2 regions of the Aliiroseovarius pelagivivens genome follow, and region 2 is predicted to be linked to the other one. Evidence: riboswitches for the same ligand, from Rfam matches in the RefSeq annotation. Region 2 holds a riboswitch; the other holds the start of a gene.
What was found. A riboswitch is a leader RNA that binds a small molecule or an ion and turns the genes downstream of it on or off. The one in region 2 is predicted to bind cobalamin.
Positions count from the first base shown of each region.

Region 1: another riboswitch for cobalamin. It lies ahead of cobW (cobalamin biosynthesis protein CobW); the one in region 2 lies ahead of ALP8811_RS13315 (DUF4198 domain-containing protein).

Region 1 covers NZ_OMOI01000002.1:121,703-131,314, reverse strand. Annotated here, with positions in the region: gene cbiB (adenosylcobinamide-phosphate synthase CbiB) at 1-320, shown strand, start outside; gene ALP8811_RS12840 (lytic murein transglycosylase) at 369-1,550, shown strand; gene ALP8811_RS12835 (YbjN domain-containing protein) at 1,590-2,057, opposite strand; gene smc (chromosome segregation protein SMC) at 2,128-5,583, opposite strand; cobalamin riboswitch at 5,786-5,985, shown strand; gene cobW (cobalamin biosynthesis protein CobW) at 6,018-7,139, shown strand; gene ALP8811_RS12820 (GNAT family N-acetyltransferase) at 7,136-7,588, shown strand; gene ALP8811_RS16390 (hypothetical protein) at 7,596-7,754, opposite strand; gene cobN (cobaltochelatase subunit CobN) at 7,818-9,612, shown strand, end outside.
Region 2 covers NZ_OMOI01000002.1:227,170-236,781, reverse strand. Annotated here, with positions in the region: gene ALP8811_RS13335 (M10 family metallopeptidase C-terminal domain-containing protein) at 1-523, shown strand, start outside; gene ALP8811_RS13330 (ureidoglycolate lyase) at 524-1,015, opposite strand; gene puuE (allantoinase PuuE) at 1,012-2,433, opposite strand; gene uraH (hydroxyisourate hydrolase) at 2,547-2,900, shown strand; cobalamin riboswitch at 3,004-3,214, shown strand; gene ALP8811_RS13315 (DUF4198 domain-containing protein) at 3,336-4,121, shown strand; gene cbiM (cobalt transporter CbiM) at 4,132-4,749, shown strand; gene ALP8811_RS13305 (NikL family nickel/cobalt ECF transporter subunit) at 4,746-5,327, shown strand; gene cbiQ (cobalt ECF transporter T component CbiQ) at 5,324-6,112, shown strand; gene ALP8811_RS13295 (energy-coupling factor ABC transporter ATP-binding protein) at 6,099-6,749, shown strand; gene ALP8811_RS13290 (ATP-binding cassette domain-containing protein) at 6,746-7,378, opposite strand; gene ALP8811_RS13285 (ABC transporter permease) at 7,371-9,065, opposite strand; gene ALP8811_RS13280 (ABC transporter substrate-binding protein) at 9,111-9,612, opposite strand, start outside.

The DNA of each region.
Region 1 (9,612 bases), 110 kb from region 2:
ACTGGGTGCCCGCGCGGCTGACCGCCGTGATTCTGATGCTGGCAAGTCGCAAATGGTCCGCGTGGTCGGTGATCCGTCGCGATGCCCCCTTGCACCGCTCGCCCAATGCGGGCTGGCCCGAAGCGGCCATGGCCTCGACCCTGAATGTGGCCCTCTCCGGACCCCGCGCCTATCACGGCGAGATGCGGGACTTCCCGTGGGTGAACGGCGAAGGCGCGCGCGACATCGGCGCGAAAGAGGTCGATCAGGCCGTGGATGCCCTGTGGTCGGCATGGTTGGTCCTGCTGGGCGTCGTGATCCTACTTGCGGTTGTCTCGTGATGCGAATCCGGTAATCTGCCGGGCGAGCAGAGAACCAAAGGTATTCACATGCAAAAAATTATCTCGGCCGTGGCGATTGCCATGTCCCTGGCCCTTCCCGCACAGGCGCAATCCGTGGCCTGTGGCGGAAGCTTCAAAGGCTTCGTGGGCGCGATGAAAAACGAGGCCATCGCCAAGGGTCATTCCAAAGCCAGCGTGAACAAGTTCTTCGCGTCCGTCCGTCAGGATCAGGCGACGCTGAAGGCAGATCGGTCGCAGGGGATCTTTCAACGGCCCTTCGTTGATTTCTCGCGCCGTCTGATCAGTCAGGACCGGATCAACCGGGGCCGCGCAATGCTGACCAAACATGCCGCGGTCTTTGATAGGATGGAGGCCGAATACGGCGTCAGTCGCGGCGTTCTGACCGCATTCTGGGCGTTCGAGACCGACTATGGCGCCTTCCAAGGGGACTTCAACACGCTGAACTCGCTGGTCACGCTATCGCATGACTGCCGCCGCCCCGAGCTGTTCCAGCCGCAGGTTTTTGCGGCGCTTGAACTGTACGAGGCCGGTGCCTTCAACCCGGCGACCTCGACAGGCGCATGGGCGGGCGAGATTGGCATGGTTCAGATGCTGCCCGGTGACATCATCGAGGCCGGTGTGGACGGCAATGGCGACGGCAAGATCGATCTGCGCAAAACACCAGCCGATGCGCTACTGTCTGGGGCCAACATGTTGCGGGGTCTGGGCTGGCGCGCGGGTGAGCCGTGGCTGCAAGAGGTCACCGTTCCTGCCGATCTGAATTGGGCCGAGACCGGGTTGGACACGACGAAAGCGGTGTCAGACTGGGCGGCGCTTGGCGTTTCGCCGCGGGCTGGAAAGCTGGGTGCGGGGAACCTGCCTGCCTCGATCATCTTGCCGCAGGGACGCAAGGGGCCAGCCTTCATCGCCTATCCCAACTTCCGTGTGTATTTCGAGTGGAACCAAAGCTTCGTCTATGTGACCACCGCAGCCTATTTCGCCACGCGCCTTGAGGGCGGACCGGTTTTCAATGCGGGCAATCCCGATCCGGCCTTCAGCGGTCAGCAGATGAAAGCGCTGCAAAAGAAACTGTCTGCGCGCGGGCATGATGTGGGCAAGATTGATGGTATTCTGGGCGCAAAAACCCGTGCCGCCATTCAGAAAGAGCAGGTTCGTCTTGGCCTGCCTGCGGACGCTTGGCCGACGGCACAGCTTCTGAACGCTCTGTAAGAAAAACGCCCCCAGCCTTCGGGGTGGGGGCGATGCGTATTAGGAAAGCGCGTCTTCGAAGCTTTCCACGACCTCGGTCCAGATATCGAAGACCTCGTCAAAGTCAGCCATGCTGACGCCGTCCTGACCGGTATAGATGTCATACTCCAACATTTTACGACCGTCCTCGGCGCGATAGGCTCGGCCATAGCGCTGCGCGGCGTTCCAGTCGTTCAGGCCCTCCAGCGTGATCTCGCTTTCCGCGGTGTAGGCTGCAAAGAACTGAAGAGAGTTGCAGTTCGTATTGTTGCGGCATCCATAGAAGAAAACGACCATGCTGGTGCCGTAATACTGCACCTCGACAGAGGGGTCGCCAACGCTGTCTTCGACCAGTTTTGCAGGGGCTCCGAGATCTTCAAAATAGGCCAAAACGCTTGCAGGTTCAGACGCTTTCACCTGCTGAGCAGTTGCGGCGTGACCACCCATCATTGACAGCGCCAGTGCACCAGAAAAAAGAAAGGATTTCATAAGCTTCTCCAAATCGAATTTTGAAACAAGCCTAGGGTCATGATCGCGGTGGGGCAAGGGCGTTGCCGGGTCAGGCGACCATTTGCTCGGCCTTTTTCAGGTCAACACTCACCAGCTGGCTGACACCCTGTTCAGCCATAGTTACACCAAACAACCGGTCCATCCGTGCCATCGTCACCGCGTGGTGGGTGATGATCAGGAAGCGCGTGTTCGTGCGGCGGGTCATCTCGTCCAGCAGGTCACAGAAGCGCGTGACGTTGGCGTCATCCAGCGGCGCGTCGACCTCGTCCAGCACACAGATCGGGGCGGGGTTGGCAAGGAAGACGGCAAAGATCAGGGCCAGCGCAGTCAAGGTCTGTTCGCCGCCCGACAGCAGGCTGAGTGTCGACAGCTTCTTGCCCGGCGGTTGGCACATGATTTCCAGCCCCGCATCCAGCGGATCGTCGCTTTCGACCAGCACCAGCTTGGCTTCGCCGCCACCAAACAGATGCTGGAACAGGGTGCCGAAGCTTTCGTTCACCTGCTCGAACGCGGTCAACAGACGCTCGCGTCCTTCCTTGTTCAGACTGGAAATACCCGAGCGCAGCTTCTTGATTGCTTCTTCCAGATCGGTCTTTTCAGACAGCAGATGATCGTGTTCTTCCTGAACTTCCTTGGCGTCTTCTTCGGCGCGCAGGTTGACCGCGCCCAAGGAATCTCGCTGGCGTTTCAAACGGTTCACATCGTGTTCGATCTGCTCGGACGAAGGCATCTTTTCGGGGTCCGCATCCAGCGTTTCCAAAAGAGCGTCCGGCGTGGTCTCCATCTCTTCCTGAATGCGCTCGGCAGCAAGGGTCACTGTCTCGCGGGCGGCGTCTGCACGGGCTTCGGCACGGGCGCGGGCCTCGCGGGCTTCGCCGGCGGCGCGTTCTGCGTCGCGTTCAGCATTAGCCGCTTCGCGCTCGGCGGTTTCGCCTTCGGCCAACTTGTCGCCGGCCGCCTTAAGCCGTGTTTCAGCTTCGCCAATAGCATCGGCCAACTCGTCTCGCTTGGCGGCCAGTTCGTCTGGCGCGGCCTGAGCGTCCTTCAGTTCGGCTTCGTTTTCCGTCTTGCGCTCTTCCAATTCGGCAATCCGTTTGCCAGCGGTTTCCAGACGGTGCTTCCAGCCCGAGATTTCCTTGGTGATTTCCTGAGAGCGGCGGATGCGTGCTTCGCCCTCGCGGCGCAGTTCATCATGGGCCGAGCGTTTGGACATCATGGTCATCCGTGCGGCTTCCACGGCCATTTTGACTTCTTCCACCTGTGTGCGGGCAGCATCCAAATCGCCCAGATCAGCAACACCGCGTTCGGCCTCGGCCAGACGCTGGCGCGCACCCATGGCTTCTTCCTCGTGGCGTTTCAGCGCCAGCCCAAGGTTTTCCAGTTTGCCTTCCGCGATATTGCGATCTGCTTCGGCACGCGACAGGGCGCGGTTGGCCTCGGTCACGGCGCGGTCGGCATCGCGACGCGCATCGCGGGCACGCTTGTCAGCCTCGGTCGTTTCGACCAAACGGGTTTTTAGTACGTCATGGGCTGCGCGGGCCCCATCGGCGCGGGCGGTGGCTTCTTCCAGATCCTGCTTGAGTTCTTGCAGGCGGTTCAGCTGCTCAAGCCGCAACGCGGCGGTCGAGGGTTGGTCTTCGGCGCCCGCCCGGAACCCGTCCCAACGCCACAGATCGCCTTCCATCGAGACCAGACGCTGCCCGGGTTTCAGGTCTGCCTGAAGGCGCGCTGCGTCTTCGGTGCTGACCAAACCAATCTGGCTCATGCGGCGGGCCAAAACTTCGGGCACCGAGACATAGTTGGACAGGGCATTCACGCCATCGGGCAAGGCCTGTGCTTGCGAATACCCCGGTAATAGTGCCCAACCAGACGGTGCTTCGCCATCAATTTCAGGGGCACGCAGATCATCGGCGAGCGCCGCACCCAAAGCTTTCTCGTACCCAGATTTGACACGCAGACTGTCCAGCACTTGCGTACCTTCAGCCGAGTCGCGTTCGACCAGACGGGACAGCGCCTGAACCTCGGCATGAAGGGCGTTCACTTCGCCTTCAGCGGACGATCGGGCGGCGCGGGCGTCGGCTTCGCGCGACTGCGCTTCGGAACGGGCTTCATCAGCTGCGACAAGTGCGGCTTCCGCATCCTCAGACGCTTTGGCGGCAGAGGTTTGCGCCACGCCAGCCGCGTTAAAATCCGTACCCGCCTTATCCACGGCCCCCTTGGCGTCGTCCATTGCGGAGCGTGCTCGCGTGGCCTCGGCTTCACTTTTCTCAAGCGTTTTACGGCTGTCATCCAACAGGCGGTGAGCGGATTGGTGGCGCGCGGCCAGCCGCGCGACGTCTTCCGTCAGTTGGGTCAGGTCAGCTTCACGTTCCTGCAAGATCGCGGCACTGTCGCGCGCATCGGCATTGGATGCTTCAAGCACGTCTCCATGACCTTCAGACGCCTTGGCAATTTGCGCCTGTTCCCATTCCAACCGCTCGATCGTTTCGCCGGCGTCTTTGTTCAGCCCACTTTCCCGATCAATATCGCGGGTCAGTTGGGTGATGCGGCTTGTCAGGGTCTCGATCCGTTCGCGGGCTTGGCTTTCCTGATCTGACAATTGGTCGCGCTGAACTTGCAGACGTTGCAGGATTGCGGCGGCGATGGCCTCTTCCTCGCGCAGGGGTGGCAGGCGGTCTTCGGCGTCCTGTCGGGCTTTGGTCGCTTGACGCGAAGCACCTTCAGCGGCGGCGGCGGCCTTTACACGGTCGGTCAACTGGGTCTGTGCATCGGCGCGGGCGGCGTCAGCTTCTTTCCAGCGGCGATACAGAAGCAGCCCTTCAGCCCGACGCAGGTCGTCACCGATGGTGCGATACCGCGCGGCTTGGCGGGCCTGTCGCGCCAACTGCCCCAGCTGAGAGGCCAGCTGTTCGATCACATCATCGATGCGCGCCAGATTGGTCTCGGTGCCTTTCAGTTTCAGCTCGGCTTCGTGCCGGCGCTGATACAGACCCGAGATCCCGGCGGCCTCTTCCAAAATGCGACGACGCGCTTTGGGTTTGGCGTTGATCAGCTCGGAAATCTGACCCTGCCGTACCAGCGCGGGCGAATGCGCCCCGGTTGAGGCATCGGCGAACAGCATTTGAACGTCACGCGCGCGGACGTCTTTGGTGTTGACCTTATAGGCGGATCCGGCGTCGCGGGTGATCCGGCGCACGATCTCAAGGTTGTCGCTTTCGTTGAACCCGGATGGCGCAAGCCGTTCGCTGTTGTCCAAAAGCAGGGATACTTCGGCAAAGTTGCGGGCAGGGCGGCTTGATGCCCCGGCGAAGATCACGTCCTCCATCCCGCCGCCGCGCATGGCAGTCGGGCGGTTCTCGCCCATGACCCAGCGCAGCGCTTCCAGAAGGTTGGATTTGCCGCAGCCATTCGGACCCACAACACCCGTCAGCCCGTCCGCGATCACCAGATCGGTCGGGTCTACAAAGCTTTTAAAGCCATTCAGACGGAGTTTTGAAAACCGCAAGCGGTCTGCCTCATAATTGATTCTTACTGTTGGATGATTGTTCGAAGGGATTGTGCAGGAGTCAACGGTGAGGAACGATATGTGGTCGAAATGGGTGAGTTATCCACAAGATATTGCTTTTGTGGCTGAAGGGGCGTGGTCGTCTTGCCGCCATTCCCGCTTGCGACGTCGGTTTCGATCTTGACCCTTTACCCGCTTGCACGGCAAAGAAGTTCGGCATGGTTCCCATTGGGACAAAAGGGAATGCACCGGGGACGACCCAATCCGGGGTCTGATGGTGCAGCCGCCCCCGCGACTGTAAGCGGAGAGCGCCCGCCAGCGCCACTGGCCCTAAGGGTCGGGAAGGCGGCGGCGCGCTTCGACCCGCAAAGCCAGGAGACCTGCCATGCGCACATGCAACCCACCCGTCGGGGAGACGGGCGAAGGAGGATAAGATGCAAGCAAAGATTCCTGCCACCGTGGTCACCGGTTTTCTGGGCGCGGGCAAGACGACCCTGATCCGCCACATGCTGGACAACGCCAAGGGCAAGCGCATCGCGCTGATCATCAACGAGTTTGGTGATCTGGGCGTGGATGGCGACATCCTGAAAGGTTGTGGGGACGAAACCTGCACCGAGGATGACATCATGGAGCTGTCGAACGGCTGCATCTGTTGCACCGTGGCCGAGGATTTCATTCCGACGCTTGAAAAGCTTCTGGACCGCGACACGCCCCCTGATCACATCGTGATTGAAACCTCGGGTCTGGCGCTGCCGCAACCCTTGGTGCGTGCTTTCCAATGGCCCGAGATCTCGACCCGCGTGACCGTGGATGGAGTTGTGACCGTGGTGGACGGCAAGGCCGTGTTTGACGGTCAGTTCGCGTCCAACCTGGATGCCGTCGAAGCCCAGCGCAAGCTGGACGAGAACCTAGATCACGAAACGCCTCTGTCAGAGCTGTTCAAGGATCAGGTCACTTGCGCCGACATGATCGTCGTCAACAAGTCCGATCTTCTTGCCGATGGCGAAGCGGATCAGTTGGTCTCGCGGCTGACCGGTGAAAGCCGCGATGGAGTTCAGGTGGTCCGCTCGACCATGGGTGCGCTGCCGGTCGAGGTTCTGCTGGGGCAGGGCATGGGCGCCGAGGATGACATGGATGCACGTCTATCGCTGCACGAGAAGGGGCATCATCACCACGATGATCACCACCATGACCATGACGACGACCATCACCATCATGATCACGATGATGACCACCATCATGACGACCATCACCACCACCACGATCACGACCATGATGCGTTTGAAAGCTTCGTGGTTACGCTGGGGGAAGTCTCAGACCCGAAAGCTTTTGCCGAAAAGGTCGCCGAGGTGATCCGCGCCAACAACATTCTGCGTCTGAAAGGCTTCGCGGCCGTTGAAGGCAAGCCGATGCGTCTGACGCTTCAAGCTGTTGGTCCGCGTGTGGACACGTATTTCGACCAACCCTTTGGCACCCAGGCCCGCGAAACGCGGCTGGTGGTCATCGGTCAGTCGGGTCTTGACCGCACAGCCATCGAACAGGCGCTAACCGCATGACGATTGAAGTTGTTCCCGGCGATCCGCGTGATCCTCAGGCTACGGCGCTGCTAAAGCAAAGCCATGCCCTGATGGAGAGCCTGTTTTCGTCCGAGGACAACTTTTTTCTGGATATCGATGACCTTTGCGTGCCCGATATCTCGTTCTTCGTGGCGCGCGAGGGCGACGTGGTGCTGGGCACCGGGGCGCTCGCCGATAAAGGCGACTATGGCGAGGTGAAGTCCATGTTCGTCTCGCCGGATGCGCGCGGGAAAGGCGTGGGCGAGGCCCTGCTTCAGCAGATCGAAGCCGCCTCTTGTGCGCAAGGCCACGCGGCGATGAAGCTGGAAACCGGCAATGTGCTCTATGCGGCGCACCGTCTGTACGAACGGGCCGGATTTACCAAGTGCGGTCCGTTCGGAGACTATCCCGAGGCCAACAGCTCTCTCTTCATGGAGAAAAAGCTGTGAGCGGGCCTCAGTCTTTTTTGGCCGCTGCGGCTTTCATCCGGGCCAGCAACGCAGCCTTGTCGTCTTTACGGTTCAGCGGATTTTTCGCTGTGCCGCGAGCATTATGTTCGGAATGGCGCGGGGTGCCTTTGGCGGGTTTCGGCGCGCCTGCTGCTTTGTAATCCATTGGGTCCACCTTGATCGGGTCACGTTTGCCCGGTCCATAACATCTTAACGCAAGGGACGCGACATGCATCTTCTGGCAGCCACTCCGGGCAGCATTGATGACGGAAAAGAACCGGTGGATCTGGGGCAGACGCCTTCGGATCTGGTGTTCATTTCGGCGGCAGACACGGAACTTGCCGGCCTTGCACAGGCGCGGGCCGAGATGGCGGACGCCCCCGGCCTGCGTCTTGCCAACATGATGCATCTGGCGCATCCGATGTCGGTTGATCTGCATATCGACAACTGCGCGACGAAGTCGCGGTTGGTCGTGGCGCGCGTGTTGGGCGGCGTCGGTTACTGGAAATATGGGGCCGAGCAATATGCGGCCCATCTGCGCGACGCGGGCGTGCCTTTGGCGCTGTTGCCGGGTGACGACAAGCCGGACGCCGAGCTTCGGGCGCTGTCGACGGTGCCGGACGAAGACTATGATGCGCTTTGGGCGTATCTGGTCGAAGGCGGGCCAGAGAACTCGGTTGGGTTCCTGAGTTATGCCAAGGCGATGCTGGACAGCGGCGAGCGCCCTGAAGCCGCACGCCCCTTGCTGCGCGCGGGCGTCTATTGGCCGGGTGCTGGCGTTGCGGATCTGTCCGCCGCGCAGGAGGCGTGGACCAACGGAGCGTCTGTTGTCCCCATCGTCTTCTATCGCGCGCTGGTGCAGGGCGCGGGGCTGAACCCGATCAATCGGCTGGTGAAGTCGTTGCTGCGCAAAGGGCTGAATCCGTTGCCGGTGTTCGTGGCGTCTTTGAAAGACCCGGTGTCTGTGGCTACGCTGGAGAGCCTATTTTCTGAGGCCAAGCCAGAGGTTATCCTGAATTGCACCTCCTTCGCCGTCGGCTCGCCGCACCAAGGCGACGCCCCCAGCCAGAACCCGTTCGAAGCCCCGTGGTGCAATGCGGCGCCCGTATTCCAAGTGGTGCTTGCCGGGTCCAGCGAAGAGGCATGGGCCGAGGGACTGACCGGACTGTCTGCGCGCGACATCGCCATGAACGTGGCCCTGCCAGAGGTGGACGGCCGCATCCTGTCCCGCGCGATCAGTTTCAAGGGCGAGGCTTTCTTTGACGAAGCCACCGAATGCCCCATTGCGACCTACATGGCGCTTGGGGATCGCGTTCAATTCGTGGCCGAGCTTGCCGCCAACTGGGCGCGTCTGCGTCGGGCCGAGGCCGGATCGCGCAAAGTCGCGCTGATCATGGCGAACTATCCCAACAAAGATGGGCGACTGGCCAACGGCGTAGGGCTGGATACGCCTGCCGCCGTAGTGCATGCGCTGGGGCTGCTGGCGGATCAGGGGTACAGAGTTGCCGACGCACCTGCGGACAGCGACGCCTTGATGCAGGCCGTGATGGCGGGGCCGACCAACTGGCTGACCGACCGGGCCGCACGTACGGGCGGAGTTACCATGCCGATGTCGGACTATCAGATCAACTATGGCCAACTGCCTTGGGAGATGCGTGAGGCGATTGAGAGCCGCTGGGGCAAGCCCGAAGAAGACCCGTTCTTCACGCCGGGTGACGTCGATTGTGGGTCATTTTCGCTGTCGGTTCTGGAGTTCGGAAACGTTGTCGTCGGCGTACAGCCCGCGCGTGGCTATAACATCGATCCGACCGAGACCTATCACTCGCCCGACCTTGTGCCGCCGCACAACTATCTCGCCTTCTATTTCTGGCTGCGTCACGTCTTTGGCGCACACGCGCTGGTGCACATGGGCAAGCACGGAAACCTTGAATGGTTGCCGGGTAAGGCCGTCGCCCTGTCCGAGACCTGCTGGCCCGAGGCCGTGATGGGCCCGATGCCCCACGTCTATCCCTTCATCGTGAACG
Region 2 (9,612 bases):
TCAAGGGCGCATTTCGGATGTGTTGGGGTACAAGGGAAATCTGATCGTTGCCAACGGCACCGTGATCGAGCATGCGATGGGCGGTTCAGGCAGTGACAAGATCGTGGGCAATGGACAGGATAACGAGCTGTTCGGCGGCGGCGGCAGAGACACGCTGGTCGGGCGCAGTGGCGCAGACCAACTGTATGGCGGCACCGGATCGGACGATCTGACCGGAGGCAAGGGCAAAGACCGCCTGTACGGGTCAGATGGCGATGACGAGTTGACGGGCGGCAAAGGCAAGGATCGGTTCTATTATGACGACGGCAAGGACCGTATCACCGATTTCAAGGCCAAGCAGAATGACAAGATTTACATTGATCAGGATGATGTGCCGGCCGGAATGACGGTGAGGCAGCTGTTGAAACAGAATGGCACGGTCAAGAACGGTAATGTGCACATTGATTTCGGGAATGGTGACAAGCTGATTATCGAAGACGTGTCCAACAAGATGAACCTTGTAGACGATATTCTGTTCTACTGATCACACTTCGGGCGGATGGATCAGGATCGGGGCGGCAAAGCTGTGCTCTTCCAGATTGGTTCCATCGCCGATCCGATCCACGACCGCATAAAGCCCTTGCGCGTCGATGGGGGCCAGCACCCCGTGCCAAGTCCCTTTATGTAGGTTGATCGCTTGATCAGGGCGCATCACGAAGGCATGCGGCGTGCCGGGGCTGCCGTCTTCATCCGGGCAGACGGTGACCAGAAGGGGTACGCCGTTCATCGGGATGAAGGCTTGTGATCCCAGCGGGTGCCGTTCGACCAGATCCAGCGCATAGGGAAACTGCCGCGCCTTGCCGTCAAACAGGCTGATCCCGGCACGCCCTTCGCCAAAGTCCAGCTGCGCCAGATCGTGATGACGCTGGCACATGCCTGCGTTGATGGTCAGGCTGTCGTGGTCGGTCAGTTCCAAAACATCGCCGAACGGGGCGAACGCTTCGGCGGTCAAGGGCCGCGCGGTGATCTTGGTCATAGCAGCAGGTCCATCAGGCGGAACTCGGCGATGCGTTCGACCTGACGGCAGGCTTCGGCAAACTCGGTGGCGCGGTCATTCCTGATGCGTCGTTTGAAAGCCGCAAGGATTGACGCCTTGTCGTGATCGCGCACCGCGATGATGAAGGGAAAGCCGTGTTTGGCCACATAGTCTGTGTTCAGATGCACAAAGGTTTCGCGTTCTTGATCCGTCAACATGTCCAGCCCGGCGCTGGCTTGCTCGGATGTGCTTTCCGCAGTCAGTCGCCCCGCCGCTGCCAGTTTGCCCGCCAGATCGGGGTGCGCAGTCAGCACGTCCAACCGTTCATCATCGCTGGCGGAACGGAAGGCGCGGCACAGCGCGTTGTGCAGACCCTTCGCGCTGTCATGCGCGGGGCCAAGTTCGAGATCAAATGCCGCTTGGGCCACCCAAGGGGAATGTTCAAATATCCCGCCATACAAAGTCACAAAGCGATGCCGTTTCATCTGACTGGGACGCTCGATCCGTCGGTGTGGATGGTGAGCCGCCCAATGCTCGGCAATCTCGATCCGGCGAGGACACCAGACGCCATCGTGGCGTTGGATATGGTCGATGAAACGGCGCAGCCCCGCGATCTTGCCGGGGCGTCCGATCAGGCGGCAGTGCAGCCCGACCGACATCATTGCGGGGCGGTCGCCTGCCTGCCCTTCCGCATAGAGCGTGTCAAAGGCGTCGATCAGATAATCTCCGAAGTCGTTACCTGTCACCCAGCCCGGCGCGGTGGCAAAGCGCATGTCATTGGCTTCCAGCGTGTAAGGGATGATCAGCTGGTCCCGATCCCCGATCTCGGCCCAATAGGGCAGATCATCGTCATAGGTGTCCGAGACATAGTCGAACCCGCCATGCTCGGCGACCAACCGCACGGTGTTTTCCGAGCAGCGCCCTGTGTACCAGCCGCGCGGAGGCGTTCCGACGACCTCGGTATGTAGGCGGACAGCTTCGTCGATCGCGGCGCGTTCGTCGGCTTCGGGCATGTCCTTGTGTTCGACCCATTTCAGCCCGTGGCTCGCGATCTCCCACCCGGCATCCGTCATCGCCGCTACCTGTTCGGGGCTGCGCGCAAGGGCAGACGCCACGCCATAGATCGTCACCGGAATATCCGCACCCGTGAACAGACGATGCAACCGCCAGAACCCCGCCCGCGCGCCGTATTCATAGATGCTTTCCATGTTCCAATGCCGCTGGCCCTGCCATTGGGCGGCGCCGGGGATATCGGACAGGAACGCCTCGGACGCGGCATCGCCGTGCAGCACGCAATTCTCGCCGCCTTCTTCATAGTTCAGGACAAACTGTACCGCGATCTTGGCATCATTCGGCCAGTTCGGGTTGGGCGGTGTCGGGCCGTGGCCGCGCATGTCGCGTACGTATCTGTCTGGCATGGGTTCTCTCGTGCTTGGTTCCTGTCCACCCTTCCAAGGAAAGGTCGAGACGTCAAATAGGATTGCGCGTTGGTGCGGATCCCCCAATAGTGGGGCCGAGGAGAGGACTTATCATGACCGGATATCTGACCACCCATGTTCTGGACACAGCACGCGGCTGTCCCGCGCAAGGCCTGCGCATTGACCTTTACCGGATCGAGGGCGAGGCGCGTGCGTTGGTGAAAACCCTTGTGACCAATGACGACGGGCGAACAGACGAACAAATCCTGCCCGCTGATGTGTTCGAGGTCGGAACCTATGAGCTGGTCTTCCATGCGGGCGACTATCTGCGGGCCTCTGGTCAAGATGGCACAAGCCCGCTTTTCCTTGATGTGGTCCCAATCCGCTTTGGCATGTCCGAACAGGCGCATTATCACGTACCACTTCTGTTGTCGCCTTATGGATACTCTACGTATCGCGGAAGTTAATTCTGTTTCATAACAATACCTTGCGCTTTTTGCGACTTTTGCAGTGGCGTCTGCGACCCGTCGCCCCGCGCGCTTTCGCTTGACTCGTCCCCGCCAGTTCTGACATGCAGAACCAGCGATCGGTTTCGCGTGTGCAGAAGCACCGCGAAAGTAATAGGGAACCCGGTGAGGTGTAGCCAACAGGCGCCAAAACCGAGACTGCCCCCGCAACTGTGAGCGGCGAGCGAAGCTGAACATGCCACTGGGTCCGCCCGGGAAGGCCAGCCAAGCAAAGACCCGCAAGTCAGGAGACCTGCCGGACGCTGGGCATTTGCCCATTTCCACCGGACGCCGGGGTGAGCGTCTGGCCCGGCGGTCCAAAGACCCTCCCGTGCCAAAACCCCGTTCGTTCATTCTTGATTGCAGGTAACCCCTGTGACGTCGAATGAGGACGACATGAAAAAGACTATTCTGGCCACTGCACTGGCCACTTTTGTACCCGTTGCCGCGCAGGCGCATTTCCTGCTGCAACACACCGACGAAGTGCTGATCGACAAGCCCGGCGACGTGCCGATGGGCCTGATCTTCTGGCACCCGATGGAGAACGGGCACGCCATGGATATGGAAGCTCCGCAAGAGTTCTTCATGATCCACAACGGCGCAAAGACCGACCTGATGGATCGCGTGGCGCCTGCTACGTTTATAGGCAAGCACAATGAGGCCGCCGCTTTCACGGCTTCCGTGCCGGTCAAACGGTCGGGCGACTATGTGGTCGTGACCGTGCCCACGCCGTATTATGAGCAAAGCGAAGACATCTACATCCAGCAGATCACCAAGTCGGTTCTGAACCGCAACACGCTGCCCACCGATTGGGATCAGCCTGCTGGCTTGCCGACTGAGATCCTGCCGTTGAACAAGCCTTATAACGTCGTGGTCGGATCGACCTTCTCGGGTGTGGTTCTGTCCGAAGGCAAGCCGGTTCCGGGCGTTGAGATCGAGATCGAATACATGGCCGCCGAGCCGGATCTAGAGGCATTCGCAGCCACTGACAGCACCGTAGGCGCCATGCCGGGCGGGACCATTGTGGCCCTGACCGACGCAAACGGCGTCTTCACCTTCGGCATTCCAAAAGCAGGCAACTGGGGCTTCGCGGCCTTGGGGTCGGGTCCGGTCACCGAACATGACGGCAAAGAGCTGAGCCAAGACGCGGTTTTGTGGATCAACGCGACAGAGCTGAAGTAAGGAGCCCGCGATGCACATTGTAGATGGAGCCCTGTCAAATCCCGTGCTGATCGGCGGCGCGGCCTTGGCTGTGGGCGGTATCGCGATGGGTCTGAAAAAGCTGCCGCTAGAGCGTATTCCGGCTGCAGGCGTGCTGTCTGCAAGCTTCTTCGTGGCCTCGCTGATCCATGTGCCCATCGGCCCAAGCTCGGTCCATCTTATCCTGAACGGGTTGGCTGGCTTGGTGCTGGGATGGGCTGCGTTTCCGGCGCTGTTCGTTGGGCTGCTCTTGCAGGCCGTGTTCTTCGGATTTGGCGGGCTGACCGTTCTGGGCGTGAACGCGATCAATATCGCGGGACCGGCTGTATTGGCCGGGTTGATCTTTGGCCGCCTCGTCGCCCGCGGCAGCCCCATGCAGGGCGCCGTTTGGGGCGGGATCGGTGGCGGTTTCGCCATCGCCGTGACAACGCTGGCCGTGGCCTTTTCGCTGGCCTTGTCTGGGGACGAATTCATCCCCGCCGCCAAGCTGGTCTTCGTGGCGCATATTCCTGTCATCTTCATCGAAGCGCTTCTGTCCGGCGCGGCCATCTTCCTGGCCCGCCGCGTTAAGCCCGAGCTTTTCGCAGGCTCGAAAGGAGGCTGGGCATGATCCGATCCCTTATCCTGATCCTCGCCTTGGCGGCACCTGTACCTGCGTTGGCCCACAACATCATCTCGTCCGTTTTTCCGTCTGGATCGGACATCGAAGGCGAGATCGGTTTTTCCAGCGGCGACATGGCCACCGATCTGCTGGTCGAAGTCTTTGACGAGGCTGGCAACAAGCTGGGCGAAACAAAGACCGACGCGGACGGGTTCTTCGTCTACACACCCATGCAGCCCGTGACCCATATCTTCCGCGGCGATCTGGGCGCCGGCCACGTGGCCGAGGTCATCATGACTGCCGCAGACGTGGCCGCGCTGATGGGGCAGGACGCTGCGGTCTCGACCTCCGCCGCCTCTGCTACGGCACCTGCGTCGACGGCTGGTCTGTCTGGTCTGTCCGATCAGGCCCGCGCAGAACTTGCCACCATGATCCGGACCGAGCTGCGCCCCCTGCGACAGGAAATCAGTGCCTATAAAAACAAGAACAATCTGCAGACCATTCTGGGCGGGTTGGGCTATATCGCCGGCCTCTTCGGTCTTGGCTTCTACATCGCGGCCCGCCGCAAGATGGAGGGCGGCAAATGACCTATGTCCTGACAGGGGAAGACAAGCCGCTTACTGGCTTCGGCGCGCTTCGGGCCGCGGTGTCCTCGCTTGATCCGCGTATGCGGATCGTGATGACCGTGATCTACGCCGTGACCGTGGTTGCGCTGGATGATCTGCGGGTTCTGTCGGGCGCTTTGATCCTGTCGATGTGGCTCTTGGCTATTTCAGGTCTGCCGTTTCAGAAGACATTGAAACGCATGGCGATGATGGATGGGTTCATCATTTTCACCCTGATCCTTCTGCCCTTCACCATGCCCGGCACGCCGATGTTTTCGGTGTTCGGGTTTGACGCTACATGGGAAGGCCTCTGGCGCGCGACCGAGATTGCGCTGACCGCCAACGCGGTCATTCTGGCGGTGATGACGCTGGTCGGCTCGATGGAGCCGGTCACCATGGGCCACGCCCTGTTCGCCCTGAAGACGCCCGAGCGGCTGGTCCATCTGATGATGTTCACGATCCGCTATATCGACGTCTTGCGCGAAGAATACATGCGTCTGCGCACCTCGATGAAGCTGCGCGGGTTTCGCCCCGGCACGAATTGGCACACCTATCGCAGCTATGGCTATTTGGTGGGCATGATGCTGGTGCGCGCGATTGAACGGTCCGAACGTATTCTGGCGGCAATGAAATGCCGGGGCTTTTCGGGCCGGATCGTTCTGCTGGAAGAGTTCCGCCTGACCCGGACGGATGTAATGTTTGCAGGCGCCATGGTGCTTGCGCTGGCTGCCCTGATCTGGGTCGAGGTCGCCTATGCCGTTGCTTGAACTGACTGACATCCATTTCGCCTATCCGGGGCTTGAACCTGTGCTGGAAGGGGCATCCATGCGGATGGAGCCGGGCGAGCGGCTGTCGATTGTCGGGCCGAATGGCGCGGGCAAGTCGACGCTTCTGAAGCTTATAATGGGGCTCATGCCGCCAACCGCCGGAACCATCAAAGCCTTTGGAAAACCCCGCGCCGAAGAGGCCGATTTCCACGAAGTCCGCCGCCGCGTCGGGTTTGTTTTTCAAGATGCCGACGATCAGCTGTTCTGCCCCACCGTGGCCGAGGACGTGGCCTTTGGCCCCCTGAACCTTGGCAAATCCAAAGACGAGGCACTGGCGATTGTCGATCAGGTTCTGACCCGTCTTGGCTTGATGCATCTGCGCGACCGGATCACGCACAAGCTGTCTGGTGGTGAAAAGCGTCTGGTGACGCTGGCGACCGTTCTAGCGATGGAACCCGAAGTGCTGATCTTGGACGAGCCCACCAACGCGCTGGACCCGGACAACTACGCCCGCTTGACCGAGATTCTGAAAGGGCTGGATCAAGCGATCCTGCTTGTCAGCCACGCCCCCGATTTCCGGGCCGAGATCGCACCCGATGGCTATCGTCTGGAAAATGGGAAACTGGTGCGGATCTAACCCAGACGCACGACCTCGCCCCCAGCCGCATCCGCATCTTCCTGATCATGGGTGACCATCAGAACGGGCAGAGCGCGGGCGTTGGCGTGGTCAAACACCAGCGCGCGCACTTGTTCACGCAGGGCGGCATCAAGGCCGGAAAAGGGCTCGTCCAGCAACAGCGCCTTTGGCTCGGACAGAAGCATCCGCATCAGCGCCACCCGTGCGCGTTGCCCGCCGGACAGGGTTTCGGGGTCGCGATCGGCAAAGCCCTCCAGCCCCACCTCGGCCAGAGCCGTATCAATCTGCGTGCGGCGTTCCGCGCGGGTGCCACCTTGGGCTAGCCCGAAGGCCAGATTGGCCCCAACGCTGAGATGCGGGAACAAAAGCGCGTCTTGGAACAGGATCCCGACACAGCGATCCTCGGGCGGCAAGGGAAGCAAATCACGGCCCTCTAGGCGGACATGGCCTTGCAGGTCAAACGCAGGGGGCAATGTGCCGATGATCGCGGACAGCAGAGTGGATTTCCCCACGCCGCTTGGCCCCATGATGGTCAGCACCGAGCCCGGCGCTACATGGGTGTCGATCTCGATCAGCGGTGCGCCGTCTTTCAGGATGCGGACCTGATCCAGATGCAATCCGTTAGCCATTCAAAAGCCCCTTTCGGTTGCGCCATACCAAAGCCGGCAGCGCCAAGGCCAGCGCGAAAGGAAGCATCGCGGCGGCAGTTTGCATCAGGCCGAAGACGCCAATGGCGCGGCGATCCCCTCCGGACGCCAGCGCGACGGCCTCGGTCGTCAGGGTCTCGACCCGGCCACCGCCTGCCAGAAGCGTGGGCAAGTATTGCCCGACAGACACGGCAACGCCCACAGCAGTGGCGGTCAGAAGCGGGGCCAGCAGCATCGGCAGACGCACGCGCCACAGGATTTGGTTCGGCGTGGCCCCCAGCGCTTTGGCGACAGTGGCTTGACGGGTGTCCCATGCCCTCCATGGTCCTTCCAGAGACAGGCGCAGATAGGGCAAGACGAAGACCAGATGCGCCAAAATGACCGGCACGCGTCCCATTCCAAGCCCAAGGTTCAGCAGCAGCGTTTGCAACCCCGGTAGGAAGGCGGTTTGCGGCAGGATCAGCGGCAAATAGATCAGCCACATCCCGCGTTGGGTCATACGTAGGCCGTATCGCTCTTCGGTCTCCAGACAGCCAATGGTCAGGATCATCCCGATGGTGACCGAGACCCCGGCGATCAATGCTGTCTCGCCCAGAGCATCCAGACTTCCCATGCGGTGACGCATCCAGCTGCGCAGGGTGAACTGATCGGGTAGCAGGTCAGGGAAGCTCCAGAACCCAGCGAAGGACCAGATGATCAGGCCAAGGAACCCAAGCAGCAGTGACAGCGAGACAGTGGTGCCAAGGGCGAAGCCTACGACGCGCAGGGGGGTGTCGCTGTGCCCGCGGCGTCCGGCCTCGACCTGTCTGCGGGCAATGCGGGCAATCAGGTGCTCGCCCAGAAACCAAAAGCCTACGCCCGCGACGACCAGCACCAGTTGCCACAGTGCGGCAGCGGCGGCGAGCAGGCGGAAGCCGATGTCGGGGTCGGACATCCAGCGCACGATTTGCACGGACAGGGTGGGCGGAGTGGACGGCCCAAGGATCACCGCCACATCCACCACCGACATGGCCCATGTCAGGACCACAAGGACGGGCAGGCGAATGCGTGCATAAAGCGCGGGGAAGATGGCGATCATCCATGCCTTGATGCGGCCGTATCCCATGCTCTGGCTCAGCGCCATACGGCGGCGGCCGTCGATCTGGCCAAGTGCGGCGATGGACATAAGCAGCAGGAACGGCACCTCTTTCACCACCATGCCCGCGATCAGCGACAGCCCCCACGGGTCGTTCAGGATCAGCAGGTCTGGCGGGCGCTCCCACCCGGTCAGCCACGGGGAAAACAGCCGCGCGATCCAGCCCGAAGGGGCGATCAAAAAGGCCAGCCCGAAGGCGGCGGCAGCATGGGGGACCGAAAGGAAGGGAGACAGTAGACGTTCGAGTGCCCGAAACCCGCGTGTGCCGGTCCAGCCTGCAAGGATCAGCGCCGTGATGGACAGTGAAAGCAGTGCCGAGACAACGCCCGTGACCAGCGACAGCCGGGACGCATCCGACAATCCGGGCCAGTCAAGAAGCGCGCGAAATGGATCAAGCGAGGGGCCATGATGCCCCCCAGCCGGGAAATGCCCAAAGGCAGGCAGAAGCGTCCCCCACAGTCCAGCCACCAGCGGTCCCAGCAGAAACAGGACCGTCAGTAATGGAAACAGGGGAAGGCGGGGGAAGCGGATCATACTGGGATACTGCCCCGCGCGCAGGACGCGGGGCAATGAGATGTTTTACTGAACGCCGTAGCGTGTTTGCCAGTCTTCCGCGATGCGGGTCATCCAGCTGGGATGCGGTTCGTCCTGCACGCGGCCAAGCTGGGCTGGGGGCAGGGTCGCGATGCCCAGATCCAGCGCGTCAAAGCGGGCGCGGTCTTCGTCAGACAGGGCGGCCATGTTCAGAACCGTGCCATAGCCCAGCACGTTCGGGTCTTGGGCGTTGGCCTGCGCCTCGGGCGACATCAGGAAGTCCGCCAGCACCATCGCGCCCGCTTTCGACCCCGAGTTATAGGGGATCGCCACGAAGGACGCGTTGCCGATGGTGCCTTTATCCAAGACGAAGGTGCGTACGGTGTCCGGCAGCTCGTAGTTTGCAATCGCGGTTGAGGCCGCGCTGGGGCTGAACGAGACAGCCATGTCCAGCTCGCCGTCATTGATCAGCTGGATCTGACGGGTGCCGTTGGGCGGATAGGTGCGGCCCTCGCGCCACAGGGCGGGGGTCAGTTCTTCCAGATAG